Regions from separate parts of the Staphylococcus sp. IVB6214 genome, predicted to be linked through region 2. Evidence: riboswitches for the same ligand, from Rfam matches in the RefSeq annotation. Region 2 holds a riboswitch; the other holds the start of a gene.

Region 1 (8,613 bases), 260 kb from region 2:
AGAAATGAGTCCACTGATAGTCGTTAAAAAAGACGCGACGAGAGAACAATTTAATCGAGAGAAAATTATCAACGGTTTGGTACGTTCATGTGAGAAACGCCCAGTTCGTTTTCAACAGCTTGAAGAGATTACGAATCAAGTGGAATGGCAATTACGTGAATCGGGTATAGCTGAGGTTTCATCACGTGATGTTGGTGAATATGTGATGGACTTATTAATGCAAGTAGACCAAGTTTCATATGTACGATTTGCATCAGTATACCGTGAGTTCAAAGACGTCGATCAATTGCTTGAATCGATGCAAGGTATCTTAAAAGACAACAACAAGCGAAGTGAGTCATAATGTCGTTATCGATGTATGCAAACACACTTAGACCCCATGATGGATTTCAAGTGATGCAACGGTTTCACTTGCAGCCATTGCACGATGAAATATTAAGTCGCCTATTTACACCGCTAATTGGTGCGCAATCTGTTGGTCTTTATCACTTTTTGAGTCAGTTCAGTACATCATCTACTGAAGAAGGATTAACACACTATACGTTGATGTCTGAGTTGAAGGTTAATTTGATGACTTTTAGAGACTATGCTGATTTATTAGAAGGTATTGGTCTCATGCGCACTTATGTCCGTCATTCAGATGAGACGACACAATTTATTTATGAGTTATTGCCACCGCCAAGTCCTAATGAATTTTTCAATGATCCAATGCTGTCGATATATTTTTACCAAGTCGTAGGAAACCAACGTTATCACCAATTGAAATCGCACTTTATATTACAGCCTGTTGATACAGAAGGGTACGTAGATGTGACGAAGAAGTTTACAGATGTATTCAAAGTGCCGAAGCAGTCATTTTATCAACCGGAGAAGCATCTCACTGAAACAGAATACAAGGGTGTAGATCTAACAGATGTGTCATTTGACTTCGACTTGTTAGCAGATATGTTGCAGACGCATTACATTAGTAAAGAAATACTAACTGAACCAACCAAGACATTGATTGTTCAACTTGCCACATTGTATCGTATTGCACCCGATCAAATGAAAACACTGATTTTAAAATCATTGAATAGTGACCAGACTTTATCAATCATTGATTTGCGCAAACAGGCACAGACGCACTTCTTAAATGGTAACCAACAAACACTTCCAGAGCTGAAACGTATGAATCCGACATCTAGTGCAGTGAATCAAGAAGTAGAGAAGCAAGAAGAAGTGACAGTGGATAGTTGGGAAGACTGGTATGATTTGATGGATAACACAAGTCCTGTTGTAATGTTGACCTCATATGGTGGTTCTGAACCACCGCTATATCAGAAGCGCATGATTGAAGAGTTGATGGAACGTGAAGGATTTAATTTTGGTGTTATTAATATTTTGTTGCAGTTTGTTATGCAAAAACTCGATAATAACCTACCAGAGAAGTATGTTTATTCTGTTGCATCCACTTGGAAAAAAAGTGGTGTCGTGGATGCCAAAACGGCACATCAAAAAGCGTTGGAAATTCAGCGTAATGAAGAAAAGGCACAGGAAAAAAGAAAGCAGCCTCAACGTCAGAACTATTCTAAAGGGGTTGTTTATGAAGAGAAACCACGCTGGATGACGCATCCGGAAGAATTCAAATCGAAAGATGAAGATATGGACGCGTTAGAGCGTGATCGCAAAGCTTTCCTGAAAGAATTACAACAAAGTAGAAAGGCGGGTGATGAATGATGAAATCATTTAACCAAATTATGGGATCGAATCATGCGATTCAAAAGCGTATTGAGAAGATTAAACGACAAGTGATTAATGATCCTGATGTGAAGGCGTTCCTCGAAGCGCATCAGTCGGAAATAACAAATGATATGATTGAAAATGATTTGAACATTCTTCAAGAATACAAAGACCAGCAGAAACATTATACGGATAACCATACTTTTGAGAACTGTCCTAACTTCGTAAAAGGCCACATTCCTGAATTGTACGTGGAACATCAGCGCATTAAAATCCGCTATAAACCATGTCCGTGTAAGATTCGACATGACGAAGAACGCATGGCACAAAGTATGATCACGTCATTCCACATGCACCCAGAAACATTGAATGCCAAATTGGAAGATGTTTATATGGATCGTCGTAACCGCTTAGATTTGGCAATGCAGTTTAAAACTTTGATTGATGATATTGTGAACCAGAAGCCTGTGAAAGGATTCTATTTATACGGTGCATTAGGTACGGGTAAATCGTTTATACTTGGTGCGATTGCTAATGAACTCAAAGAGAAGCATGTACATACGACGATTATTTATGTACCTGAATTTTTACGCATTCTAAAAAATGGCTTTAACGATGGCACAACTACAAAAAGAATTGAACAAATTCGTTCTGCAAAAGTACTCATACTAGATGATATTGGTGCAGAAGACATGACGCCGTGGACGCGTGATGAAGTATTAGGGCCTGTGTTACATTATCGTATGATTCAAGAGCTGCCTACATTTTTTAGTTCTAATTTGAATTTTGAAGAGTTGGAGGCCCACATTGCTCGTACAAAAAATGGTGTAGAATGGACGAAAGCACAGAGAATTATGGAGCGAATCAAGACGTTGGCAAAACCGTACAAATTAGAAGGCGAAAATTATAGAAACCGTTGAAAAATTGCAAAATAGCGTTATAATAGAGATAAATGAATCATGTTAATGAATTAGAGGATACGATAGGGTGTTCGTATTACACAGAAAGCTGCCGGTGATGAGAGTGCAGTTAATACAGCATTTTGTTACTCCCTCGAATAGATAGTATTTGTAATGAATACTCGGCTCAAGACCGTTATCTTATGTAGAGATGTTGCACGTGATGTGTGACGAATTTAGGGTGGTATCGCGAAGACCTCGTCCCTTTGGTGGGATGGGGTCTTTTTATTTTATCCATCATTACATAAGATAGAAGGGTGTTAGCGTTTGTTGACATGTGTGAAATTAGGAGGATGAATATGGCACAAATTAACGTACGTTTTCCAGATGGCAATAGCAAGGCGTTCGACAAAGGGATTACAACTGAGGACATTGCACAATCGATCAGTCCAGGATTGCGCAAAAAGGCAGTTGCAGGTAAATATAATGGGGAAATGGTTGATTTAACACGTCCACTTGAAGTTGACGGTGAGATTGAAATCGTTACACCAGGTAGCGACGAAGCATTAGAAGTGTTGAGACATTCAACAGCTCATCTTATGGCGCAAGCTTTGAAACGTTTATATGGTGATGTGAAGTTTGGTGTTGGTCCAGTCGTTGATGGTGGTTTCTACTACGACTTCGATATGCCTGAAAAAGTATCAAGTGATGACTTCGAAAAAATCGAAAAAACGATGGCACAAATTGTGAATGAAAATCATAAAATTGAACGTCAAGTCGTATCAAGAGATGAAGCGAAAGCATTTTTCAAAGATGATCCATACAAACTTGAATTGATTGATGCAATTCCTGAAGATGAACTTGTAACACTTTACACACAAGGTGAATTCACGGATCTTTGTCGTGGTGTACACGTGCCATCAACAGCAAAAATTAAAGAATTTAAACTCTTATCAACAGCCGGTGCATATTGGCGTGGTGACAGTAATAACAAGATGTTACAACGTATTTATGGTACAGCCTTCTTCGATAAAAAAGAGTTAAAAGCACACTTGAAGATGTTAGAAGAACGCAAAGAACGTGATCACCGTCGTATCGGTAAAGATATGGAGCTCTTTACAAACAATCAACTAGTCGGTGCGGGTCTGCCGTTATGGTTACCGAATGGTGCAACAATCCGTCGTGAAATCGAACGTTATATTGTCGATAAAGAAGTCGCACTTGGGTACGATCATGTGTATACACCAGTACTAGCTAACGTTGAATTGTATAAAACTTCTGGGCATTGGGATCACTACCAAGATGACATGTTCCCAGCAATGCAATTAGACGTTGACGAGGCAATGGTTTTACGTCCAATGAACTGTCCGCATCATATGATGGTATATGCAAATAAACCACACTCATATCGTGAGTTACCAATACGTATTGCGGAGTTAGGAACAATGCACCGTTATGAAGCGAGTGGTGCTGTATCTGGTTTACAACGTGTACGTGGTATGACATTGAACGATGCGCATATTTTTGTGCGTCCTGACCAAATCAAAGAAGAGTTTAAGCGTGTGGTTGAAATGATCTTGAATGTCTACGATGACTTTGGTTTCAAAGATTACAAATTCCGCTTGAGCTATCGTGATCCGGAAGATAAAGAAAAATATTTCGATGATGACGACATGTGGAATAAAGCTGAGACAATGTTAAAAGAAGCGGTTGATGAGTTTGGTTTAGAGTATGAAGAAGCAATTGGTGAAGCGGCATTCTACGGACCAAAACTAGACGTTCAAGTAAAAACAGCAATGGGTAAAGAAGAAACATTATCAACAGCACAACTTGACTTCTTATTACCGAAAAAATTCGAATTAACATATATCGGTCAAGATGGTGAACACCACCAACCTGTTGTCATCCACCGTGGTGTCGTATCAACAATGGAACGTTTTGTTGCCTTCTTAACGGAAGAAACAAAAGGGGCATTCCCAACATGGTTAGCGCCACAACAAGTTGAGATTATACCGGTTAATGTTGATCTTCATTATGATTATGCACGTCAAATTCACGACACATTGAAATCACAAGGTGTCCGTGTGAATATTGATGAGCGTAATGAAAAAATGGGTTACAAAATCCGTGAAGCACAAATGAAGAAGATTCCATACCAAATCGTTGTAGGGGATAAAGAAGTAGAAAATCATGAAGTGAATGTTCGTCAATACGGTTCAAAAGATCAAGAAACAATGGATGCAGAGGATTTCGTATGGCAATTGGTGGATGAAATCCGTCTAAAAAAACAAAGATAGCATTGCAGAGTACAGTTTGATACTGTATACTAATATGTAATTCAAAAAATAAATATCCAATTTAGTTAGAGGTTGCATTTTTAATGAGTCGCTTGTCAGAAGCAGAGATGTTGCGTATGTTGCACAAGTAAAAGGTAAAAATGCCGAAGCGAGTTATGAACATCTACATAACTTGTTGGGCTAGTAGTCGAAAGATGCTAGACTGTCACAAACGTGATGTGCTACTTATTTGTGAAGATAAAGTAAAGGTTACATCAACGTTGATGTAACCTTTATTTCGTTTTATTAGAAGTATAGGCATTGATTTGTTTTCTGGATTGACCTCTAGGTGAAAGAAAGGAAGGAAACATGAGTAACGAAAAATTACAAACAGAGAATGGTGTACAACGTCATTTGAAAGACCGTCATATTTCGATGATTGCCATCGGTGGAGCCATTGGAACTGGGCTCTTTATGACATCTGGAGGGGCAGTACATGATGCCGGGCCACTTGGTGCATTGCTTGGCTATTCAATTATCGGGTTAATGGTGTTTTTCTTAATGACTTCGTTAGGGGAGATGGCGACGTATTTGCCTGTAACAGGTTCTTTTAGTACATATGCAACACGCTTTGTGGATCCATCGCTCGGATTTGCTTTAGGGTGGAACTATTGGTTCAACTGGGTCATTACCGTAGCAGCTGATGTGACAATTGCCGCACATGTTATCGAGTATTGGGAACCATTACAGTTTTTACCAGCATGGGCGTGGAGTTTGGTTTTTATGGCGATTATTTTTGGGTTGAACTTACTGTCAGTCCAAGTATATGGTGAGAGTGAATATTGGTTCGCATTTATCAAAGTAGCAACGGTAATTGTTTTTATTATCGTAGGTGTATTGACAATCTTTGGTATTATGGGTGGTTCAGCAGTTGGCTTTGATACATTTACACAAGGTGATGGACCGATTTTAGGTGACGGTTTTGGTGGTAGCTTACTTGTGGTATTCGGTGTATTCTTAATCGCAGGTTTCTCATTCCAAGGAACTGAAATTGTAGGGATTACAGCAGGGGAATCTGAAAACCCTGAACGTGCTGTACCAAAAGCAATCAAACAAGTATTCTGGCGTATTCTTTTATTCTATGTATTTGCAATCTTTATTATCGGTATGTTGATTCCATACAATCATCCAGCATTAATGGGTGGTGGAGATGACATCGCAACATCACCATTCACACTTGTCTTTAAAAATGCAGGACTTGCATTCGCTGCATCATTTATGAATGCAGTTATCTTAACATCAGTACTATCGGCAGGTAACTCTGGTATGTATGCTAGTACGCGTATGCTTTATTCAATGAGTCGCGACGGCTTAGCAGCAAAAACATTTAGCCGAACTAATAGAGACGGTACACCATGGGTAGCCATGCTTTCAACGGCGTCAGTTGTAATTCTTATCTTTATTATCGAACAAGTAAGTGGTAACGCTTATGAATACATCGTTGCGGCAAGTGGTTTGACAGGCTTTATCGCTTGGTTAGGTATTGCGATTAGTCATTATCGCTTCCGTAAAGCATTTGACGCACAAAACTATGACGTATCCAAACTGAAATACAAAGCAAAATGGTTCCCATTCGGTCCATTACTTGCACTGGTACTTTGTGTGATCGTGATCATCGGGCAAGACGTTGACTTCATTCAAGGTGGTGGATTCGATCCAAAACGATTCTTTATCACGTACATGGGTATTCCAGTATTCTTATTCTTCTTCCTCTATCATAAGTTAAGATACAAAACAAAATTAATTCCATTGGAAAAAGTAAACTTGAGTCAAGACATTTCAATGGACGAAAAAAACTTTCATAAATATGTTGACTAATAGATAACAACTTGGTATGATTATATCTGTTGAATACGAAACGGACCAAGTAGAAGCAACCCGCTTCTCACCTGTGGCGACGCACAAAGCTGTTGGCAGGTTAACGATATAAACATGTGAGTTTGTTCATGTTAACGTTAGGAGCGGGGATTACTATCCTCGCTTTTTTTCGTGCTTGGACCATTCGTAAAATTTTTGGAGGTGTCAACCATAGCTAAGGATCAAACGCAAGTAAATGAAAAGATTCGCGCTAGAGAGTTACGTGTTATCGGACAAAACGGTGACCAACTCGGTATCAAATCAAAGCAAGAAGCATTGGAAATGGCAGAACGTCTTAACTTAGACGTCGTTGTTGTTGCCCCTAATGCAAAACCACCTGTTGCTCGTATTATGGATTACGGTAAATACAAGTTCGAGCAACAGAAAAAAGAAAAAGAAATGAAGAAGAAACAAAAAGTCATCAATGTGAAGGAGATCCGCTTAAGTCCAACGATTGAAGAACATGACTTCAATACAAAACTTAAGAATGGACGTAAATTCTTAACAAAAGGTGATAAAGTTAAAGTTTCAATTCGTTTCAGAGGGCGTGCCATTACACATAAAGAAATTGGCCAACGCGTTTTAGAAAATTTTGCTGACGAGTGCAAAGATATTGCAACTGTTGAGCAAAAACCTAAAATGGAAGGTCGCCAAATGTTCCTTATGTTGGCGCCAATTAACGAAAAATAAACAATGACAATAGGAGGAAAATCATCATGCCTAAAATGAAAACTCACCGCGGAGCTGCGAAACGTGTTAAAAGAACTGGAAGTGGGAAATTAAAACGCTCTAGAGCTTACACATCTCACTTATTCGCTAACAAATCAACAAAACAAAAACGTAAATTACGTAAAGCAGCACTTGTGTCTAAGAGTGACTCAAAACGCGTAAGACAATTATTAACTTACGTTAAATAATAAAAAATTAAACGAACGAATATATAAACATCTAAATATGTAGAGAATATATTTAAGAGATTATGAGGAGGAATTTATTATGCCACGTGTAAAAGGTGGAACAGTAACAAGAGCGCGTCGTAAAAAGACAATCAAATTAGCTAAAGGTTACTTCGGTGCGAAAAGCACATTATATAAAGTAGCAAAACAACAAGTTATGAAGTCAGGTCAATATTCATTCCGTGACCGTCGTCAAAGAAAACGTGACTTCCGTAAATTATGGATCACTCGTATTAATGCAGCTGCTCGTCAACATGACATGAGCTACTCACGTTTAATGAACGGATTAAAATTAGCTGGTATTGATATTAACCGTAAAATGCTTTCTGAAATCGCAATCGCTGATGAAAAAGCATTTGCTGAATTAGTAAACAAAGCGAAAGACGCTTTAAAATAATTTTTGATAAAGAGTTGGATTGTTTAGTTCATAAGCAACCAGCTCTTTTTATTTGGAGATCGCATATGAGATTACTTTTGCTTGCGCTCTAAAGGTTTGGTACGATAAAGACAATCGCTAATAAAGGAGTTAATTATGTCAAAATTTGATGAACAAATTATTGTAGTCCCAAGAGATATCATATTTGATAATGAAAAGCACGCATTCAATGGTTTTATCCGACAAGATGATGTGAAAAGCCAAGCAATCTTTGATACGTTAGGACAGTATGACGTAAAAAGACGTGGAGATATGGAAGAAGATCCATCATATAAACAATTGATCTCTTATTGTATCTTAGAAAATGAAGATCAAGACATACTTGTTTATCAACGTCTATCAGGTGGCGGTGAAGCACGATTACATGGCTTAGCATCAATCGGAGTAGGCGGTCATATGAATGACGTGCC
Region 2 (8,613 bases):
CTTCATGCAATGAGGTTGTACTGAAACAACGAATACCCGCTTTCCAAAACTGTTCAACTGCAAATGACAAACCATAATTGTAAGCATTATTTTTCACAACAGCTATCAACGGTTGATCATTTTTTACCTGTTTAATATTTTTCTGAAAGATTTCACTGTCTACACGCCATATCGCTGTCATTCTATCACCTCACCATAATTAAATAGTAGGCGTTCATAATAATCTGCGACACGAATAAGTATTTGTTCATCAAAGTTTAATTTCGGCGTATGCAAACCATGTACAAATTCTTGTTCTTCATTTCTCGTTCCTACAAAAACAAAATAAGATGGGGCGATTTGTTGATAAAAACTGAAATCTTCCCCGAATAAGTACGGTGTTTTAGGTTCAATCACTTGTAAGCGATGATGTGTTAAACTTTCCACAACATATTTTTTTAAGTCTGGGTCGTTGATTGTTGGTGGATAACCTTCTTCAAATTTTACTTCACACGACACGTCAAATAACAGTTCGATACTTTGCGCAATTTTATTCATCTGCTGTTGTACCTGTTGTAAATCATGCATATCATATGTTCGAATTGTTCCTTCTAAATACCCATTACTTGGAACCGTATTGATTGCTTCTCCTGCATGAAAACGACCGATATGGACAATATTACGCTGTAAGCCATTTAGATGATATTGTTGAATTTGTGATAATTGTATCAACAAGTGTTGCATCGCTTCTCCCGTTGAGTGACCTTGCTCCTTGTTCGCAACATGACTTGATTGTCCTTCTAAATAGAAACGATACTCCGTTGCACTTGCTGTTATTTCTTCGTCACGTACAATCACTGATCCTTCATCAACAAATGGCATGATATGCACGCCATAAATCGCATCGATAGCATAGGGATCAAGTGCGCCTGTTTTTATTAATAAGTTTGCACCACCACCGGATTCTTCTGCTGGCTGGAAAATAAAAACGACATTATGAGGAAGTTTACCAGCATCATAAAGTGCTTTACATCTTTTTACATGTAACATTAGCGCCGTTGTATGACCATCATGACCACAAGCATGCATGACATCATCTATTTGACTACGGAAGGGGATCTCATTTTCTTCATCAATTGGAAGTGCATCAATATCTGCTCTAAATGCGATTGTTTTATCAGAATTTCCTTCTAGATAAGCTACAACTCCCGTTTCTAATGGTCTTTCGAAGGGGACTGCTTCAGATTCTAAAAATTCAACAATATACTCAGTCGTTTTATATTCTTGCAAACTTAATTCAGGATGCATATGTAAACATTGTCGATGTTGTGTGACAAACTCTAACTCACTCATTTTATTCACTCCTTGGTATTTAAACAAAAGAAGTGGGGCACAAAGCTTTTGACTTTTGTCCACCCACTTCGATCGTTGTCTACTACACAATACATGCTTTGTTAGGAAAAGCTATAAAACTCTTTCATACCGTTCACTTTATTCATCCAGTTTGCGTAATGCAGCTACAATTTCACGTTTTGTATCTGCTACATCACTCGCCTGTTTAATAACCTTAGCAGGTGTTCCTGCAACAACTGCACCTGCAGGGACATCTTGTGTCACAATTGCACCTGCAGCAACGATTGCACCTTCACCGACGCGCACGCCTTCTAATACGACTGCATTCGCACCGATCAGAACGTTGTCTTCGATCACAACAGGTGCAGCACTTGGTGGCTCGATAACACCGGCTAGCACAGCACCTGCACCGACATGTACATTTTTACCTGTCGTTGCACGGCCACCTAACGTCGCATTCATATCAACCATCGTACCTTCACCAACAATCGCACCGATGTTAATTGTTGCACCCATCATAACAACCGCACCGTCGCCAATCACAGCGTGTTCACGAATAAATGCACCCGGTTCGATACGTGCATTTGTATTTACTAAGTTTTTCAAAGGAATAGCCGAGTTGCGACGATCCATTTCAATCTCTAATTCTGTAATAACAGATTGGTTTTTATCACAAAAAGCTTGCCAATCATTTGCTTCGCAGAAAATGACTTTCGAATCGTCTGAACCAAAAACTTTGAATTGTTCTGGGAACGTAACATTTGAAAAGTCACCATTCGCATAGACTTTGAGAGGGGTTGATTTTTTTGCATCACTAATATATTGAATAATTTCTTCAGCCGTAAAATTTTTAACCATCTTTTCTTACACTCCTTATAAGTTATCAAATGTATAATATCCTGGTACTTTCTGAACAAGTTTTTCTGCTGCTTTTAATGCACCATTCGCAAAAATATCTTTAGATTGTGCACGATGTGAGAGTGTGATTGTCTCATCAACACCAGCAAATAACACATCATGTTCTCCGACAATTGTACCACCACGTAGAGAATGAATACCGATTTCGCTCTTTGTACGTTTTTCAGTATGTTGACTACGATCATAGACAGGTTGGACTTCATCTCGTAATTGTTCAATTACATCATATAGTTTAACTAATGTACCACTAGGCGCATCTACTTTTTGATTATGATGAGCTTCTGTCAACTCAATATCATATTGTTCGAGTAACGGAACTGCTACTTCTAATAATTTCGCAAGGACGTGTACACCGTAACTCATATTTGCACTGAAAAATACTGGCATTTTTTCAGCAAGTGCTTCAAGTTTTGTCGTAATTGCTTCTTTTTCTCCAGTCGTTGCAATGACTAATGGCAAGTTGAATGATTGATCAAGCACTGGCAATAATAACTCAGGATGTGAAAAGTCAATTGCAACATCTGCTTCAGTTGCTGCACTAATTTCGTTTACGATAGGATAGGGGATATCATCATGTTGTCGATTAGGAATCACCGCTACAATTTTATGACCTGCCGCTTCTGCTAGACGTGCCACACGCTGATTCATCGCTCCGTAACCAATTAATAATATGTTCATGCTTGAACCTCCGCTTTGAATTGTTCATACGCTGTTTTTAACGTTGCTTGTTCTTCATTGTTTAAAGCAACTAATGGTAATCGTACTTCATATTGGCCAAATCCTTCTAATGCTGCTAAATATTTAATAGGAATTGGGTTAATATCCACTGACATCGCTTCTAGCAGTTGGCCAATCGGTTTAAAGTGATCTGCTCGATTTTCAGCATCAGTAAAAACTCTTTGAAATGCTGCTGGGATGACATTTGCAGCCACAGAGATCAGTCCGTGACCACCTTCATCAAAATACTTAACAATATTTTCGTCATTCCCACTGTATAGTGCAAATTTTGACGTGTCGATGCGTGATTGAATTTCAGCCAAATAATCAAAATCATTTGTTGCGTCTTTTAAAGCAACAATATAAGGATTTTGACTCAATCGTTCCAATGTTTCCGGTTCAATCGTACTATTTGTTCGGGATGGCACATTATACAATACAACTGGCAACTCAACTGCATTCGCAATTGTTTCAAAGTGTGCAATGAGCCCACGCTGGCTTGTTTTCAAATAGTAAGGAGTAATCAGCATAATCGCATCAGCACCTAATTCTTTTGCACGCAATGACGCTTCCAATGAACGTTGTGTATTATTCGTGCCTGTTCCGACAATCACCGGTACACGTTCATTATTTTCATCAATCACAGTTTGGATGATTTGATCTTTTTCATCTTCTGTCAATGTTGGATTCTCTGCTGTTGTTCCATTTACAATGAGCGACTGAATGCCATTATCTATTAAAAAGTTGACTTGTCTACGAATCGCATCAAAATCTACATGATTATCATTAAAAGGGGTGATTAATGCTACACCGGTCCCTTCAAAAATATGTGTCATAACATTTATTCTCCTTTCAATTCTAGAACTTGTTCTAACACTTGTACTGCGTTTAATGCTGCACCTTTCAATAAGTTGTCTGAAGTCACCCAAATATGGAATGTATTGTCTAATGAATCATCTTTACGAATACGTCCTACAAAAACTTCATTTCGTCCTGTTGAATGAATTGCAAGTGGATACTCATTGTTTGATGGATTGTCTACGAGTACAACACGTGGGTCTTTATCGAACAATGATTGAATTTCTTCAACCGTTGCTTGTCGATCCAACGTCACATTGATATGCACACTATGGCTGTCCTGTACTGGCACTCGTACACAAGTCGCAGTTACATTTAATGTTGGTTCATTTAAAATTTTCTTTGTTTCATCAATCATTTTTTGTTCTTCTTTTGTATAGCCATCTTCTAAGAAAACATCGATATGTGGTAAGACATTATTATAGATTGGATGTGGATACGCTTTTGGCTCTGCACCGTGCACGCCATCTTCTAAATCTTTTTTACCTTGCATACCAGAACCTGAAACAGCTTGGTATGTTGTATATGCAACACGTTTCAATCCAAATTGTTCTTGTAAAGGTTTCAAAGGAACAACTGATTGAATCGTTGAACAGTTTGGATTCGCAATGATCCCACGAGTAAATGTCGGTTTGTTCACTTCAGGAACGATCAAGTCAACATCTTCTGTCATACGCCATTGACTTGAGTTATCTATGATAATCGCACCATGTTGTTCAAAAAGTGGGGCGAAGCGAGCACTTGTTGCGCCACCTGCACTCATTAATACGTAATCGAAGTTGCCATCCGTCGCTTCTTCAGTAAGTTCTTGTACAATATATGTTTTTCCTTGGAATTCAATTTCTTTTCCCGCTGATCGTTTTGAAGAAAATAGAACGAGTTCATCAAACTGAATACCTTTTCGATCAATTGTTTCTAAAATTTTAGAACCTACTAAACCTGTTGCACCTGCGACTGCTAATTTTACCATGTCATTCACTCCATCTTCTTTTGTAATTATTTTTAAATTGATTCATTTCTTATAATTCAGAAAATAAATGCGATTTTTCATGCTTGAATTCACAGATACCTTCTTTTCAACGAACGATTGATTCATCGTCATTTAAATCGACCTCCTCACAAAAGGGGAGTCACGTGATATATAAAAAAGCAAGTTCGGTGTGCGAACTTGCTTACTTTATATACAAGTGATGCACTCCATTATCTCTAGAATAATGACAGATTCTTAGCTCTTAACCTGTGAATCCAATAAACAGATTCTGCAATCTCTGTTTATTTCGGCATCGCACCCTTTGGATATAAGTTGTTTGCAGACAAATTCATTATATCTACTCATGATTGATGCGCCTCATCAATAATTATTAAATTAATATGTCTCATATTATACATACTGAAATACTAACTGTAAACACCAAATGCTTAATTTTTTAAATTCACAGATAATTCCTTCTTCAAAAACAAAAAGAGTAGGGCATGTTTATGATGAACGCATCACACCTATGTCCCACTCCGTCTGTCTAATATCACTATTTAGATTTCAAAATCCCTTTTTCTTGTAAATAACTTTCATAAGTCATTTCTTTTGATAATCCTGTCGGCACATCAAGATCAATGACACGATTTGCAATCGTATTGATAAACTCAAAGTCATATGATGTAAAGATAATTGAACCTTTAAATGATTTCAAGCCTTCATTGACTGATGTAATACTTTCTAGGTCTAAGTGGTTTGTTGGTTCATCTAAAAGTAATACGTTTGCACTTGATAGCATCATCTTACTCAACATACAACGTACTTTTTCGCCACCTGATAACACGCTCGCTTTTTTCTTCACTTCTTCACCACTAAAAAGCATACGTCCTAAGAAACCACGTAAAAATGTTTCTGTTTGTTCATCTTCTGGCGCGTATTGACGCAACCAATCAACAAGGTTCATATCGACACCTTCAAAAAAGGCTGAGTTATCTTTAGGGAAGTAACTTTGAGATGTCGTCACACCCCATTTAACTGTGCCTTCATCAGGCTCTAATTCACCTGCAAGAATTTTTAACAATGTTGTTTTTGCAATCTCGCTGCTGCCCATCAATACTGCTTTATCATTTGGATTCATCGTAAATGAAATATTGTCGAGTACTTTTTCACCGTCAACTGTTTTGGAAATACCTTCAACAAATAATAAGTCATTTCCAATTTCACGTTCTGGCGAGAACTTTACAAATGGGTAACGTCTCGATGATGGTTGAATGTCGTCTAATTCAATTTTTTCTAATTGTTTTTTACGACTTGTCGCTTGTTTCGACTTAGAAGCATTGGCAGAGAAGCGTGCAATGAATTCTTGTAACTCTTTAATTTTATCTTCTTTTTTCTTATTTTGTTCTTGCGCCATTTTTTGTGCAAGTTGACTTGATTGATACCAGAAGTCATAGTTTCCAACATAAATTTTAATTTTACCGAAGTCTAAGTCAGCGATATGTGTACACACATTATTTAAGAAGTGACGGTCATGTGATACAACAATCACTGTATTATCAAAGTTGATTAAGAAGTCTTCTAACCAGCTAATTGCTTGGATATCCAAACCATTGGTAGGCTCATCCAGTAAAAGAACGTCTGGAGCACCGAATAAACTTTGTGCTAATAAAACCTTCACTTTTTGATTGTTTTCTAGTTCAGACATTTGTTTGTCATGTAAGCTTGTATCAATGCCTAAACCAGATAATAAAGTCGCTGCATCCGATTCAGCATTCCAACCATCCATCTCTGCAAACTCTCCCTCAAGTTCAGCAGCACGAATACCGTCCTCATCGCTGAAGTCGGGTTTCATATAGATGGCATCTTTTTCTTGCATCACTTCGTATAAACGCTCATGCCCTTTGATCACAACATCGAGAACTCGCACATCTTCATATGCGAAGTGGTCCTGTTTTAACACCGCAAGACGCTCATCTTTTCCTAATGATACATGTCCTGTTTGAGAATCTAATTCTCCTGATAAAATCTTTAAAAAAGTCGACTTACCTGCACCATTTGCTCCGATTAGGCCATAACAGTTGCCTGGTGTAAATTTAATATTAACGTCTTCAAACAATTTACGATCACCAAATCGTAAACTAACATCCGTAACTTGTAACATGCACTTTCTCCTTTATATATATTCTTAACGCATGCATTATACCATATAACACACACTGTTTCGATATGTTGCGGTTGAAACCGATCTTACATTCAATCCTTTGATGCTTATCAAACTAACGCATGCTATAATAGAGATAACTAACAAACAAGAGGAGAACGTTATGTCTTTTAAAGAAAATGAAATCGTTGGCACAATAGAGTTTTTAGAAGTAAAAGCACTAGAAGGTTCAACATATATCCTTGAAGGCCCGAACAAAGAGGTCATCAAGCTGAATCAATCTGAAGTACAAGAATCTGACGAATTAGAAATAGGGGAATCTTATAGCTTTTTTATATATCCTAACCGCTCTGGGGATTTATTCGCCACTCAAAATATGCCTGATATAACAGTAGGGCGCTATGACTTCGTACGTGTATTAAGCACAGACCGTGACGGTGCACGCGTAGATGTTGGATTACCACGTGAAGTCTTAATTCCATGGGAAGACCTTCCTAAGTTGAAGTCTTTATGGCCAGAAAAGGGCGACTGCGTATTAAGTACGCTTCGTATTGACCGTGAGCGACAAATGTTTGCACGACTTGCTTCAGAAACAACGGTTCAACAAATGTTTACACCCGTCCATGATGATCAATTTCAAAACGAAGTGTTAACAGCACGCCCATATCGCTTGTTACGTGTAGGTACATTTTTACTGACTGGAGACGGTCATAAAATATTCGTACACGAATCCGAACGTCAGCAAGAACCACGTCTTGGCCAAGAAATGTCTGTTCGAATTATCGGTCACAATGACAAAGGTGAATTGAATGGATCATTTTTACCACTTGCACACGAGCGTTTAGATGATGATGGCGAAACAATTTTCCAACTACTTGTGGAGTATGATGGTACATTGCCTTTTTGGGACAAATCAAGCCCAGAAGCAATTAAAGAAGTATTTAATATGAGTAAAGGTGCATTTAAGCGCGCGATTGGACATTTATATAAACAACGTATTATCAATATTGAAACAGGACAAATCTCACTTACAAAAAAAGGGTGGGCACGTGCTCAAGATCAACAATAATAACTGCAAATAAAGGACGAATGGCATGTGGCCATTCGTCCTTTATCCTCTTATCCATTCAATTCATCTGTTAATGTTTCAAGTTGATCTACAAGTGAACCGATATATGAGATTGTTTCTTTTAACGGTTGCTCAGTTGTAATATCAATGCCTGCGATATGTGCCAATTCAATAGGTGAGACACTATCGCCAGCACTTAATGCTTTAAGCCAATCTTTTACTGCTGATTGACCTTCTTTTTGAATACGCTGTGCCATCATCGTACCAATTGTTAAGCCTGCTGAATATGTGTATGGATAAAGTCCCATATAATAGTGAGGTTGTCGCATCCATGTCAATTCAGCACCTTCTGTCAACACGATATCGTCACCCCAGAAGTCTTTAATAACTTGACGCTTAATATCATTTAAAAGTGAGGCAGTGAGTGATTCACCTTGATCCACTTTAAGATAAACTTCACGTTGATACGCAGCTTCAAGTAAATGCGTCACCATATTATGATAATATGTACGTGCAATAATCGAACCAATCGCCCAGCGTTGAAATGCTTTTTCTTCACTGCTTTCAAGTAGATAGTTCAGCATT

The links. A riboswitch is a leader RNA that binds a small molecule or an ion and turns the genes downstream of it on or off. The one in region 2 is predicted to bind lysine.
Region 1: linked by a shared signal. The riboswitch ahead of MUA51_RS06270 (amino acid permease) and the one ahead of MUA51_RS04965 (aspartate-semialdehyde dehydrogenase) in region 2 are both predicted to bind lysine.

What each region holds. Positions count from the first base shown of each region.
Region 1 covers NZ_CP094723.1:1,284,358-1,292,970, reverse strand. The annotation lists gene nrdR (transcriptional regulator NrdR) at 1-343, shown strand, start outside; gene MUA51_RS06285 (replicative helicase loading/DNA remodeling protein DnaB) at 343-1,716, shown strand; gene dnaI (primosomal protein DnaI) at 1,716-2,639, shown strand; gene thrS (threonine--tRNA ligase) at 2,978-4,915, shown strand; lysine riboswitch at 4,974-5,147, shown strand; gene MUA51_RS06270 (amino acid permease) at 5,264-6,772, shown strand; ribosomal protein L20 leader region at 6,814-6,949, shown strand; gene infC (translation initiation factor IF-3) at 6,974-7,501, shown strand; gene rpmI (50S ribosomal protein L35) at 7,528-7,728, shown strand; gene rplT (50S ribosomal protein L20) at 7,808-8,164, shown strand; gene MUA51_RS06250 (NUDIX domain-containing protein) at 8,300-8,613, shown strand, end outside.
Region 2 covers NZ_CP094723.1:1,029,285-1,037,897, reverse strand. The annotation lists gene alr (alanine racemase) at 1-181, opposite strand, end outside; gene MUA51_RS04985 (M20 metallopeptidase family protein) at 178-1,332, opposite strand; gene dapD (2,3,4,5-tetrahydropyridine-2,6-dicarboxylate N-acetyltransferase) at 1,471-2,190, opposite strand; gene dapB (4-hydroxy-tetrahydrodipicolinate reductase) at 2,206-2,928, opposite strand; gene dapA (4-hydroxy-tetrahydrodipicolinate synthase) at 2,925-3,803, opposite strand; gene MUA51_RS04965 (aspartate-semialdehyde dehydrogenase) at 3,809-4,795, opposite strand; lysine riboswitch at 5,008-5,185, opposite strand; gene MUA51_RS04960 (ABC-F family ATP-binding cassette domain-containing protein) at 5,352-6,959, opposite strand; gene MUA51_RS04955 (CvfB family protein) at 7,123-8,028, shown strand; gene pepF (oligoendopeptidase F) at 8,079-8,613, opposite strand, start outside.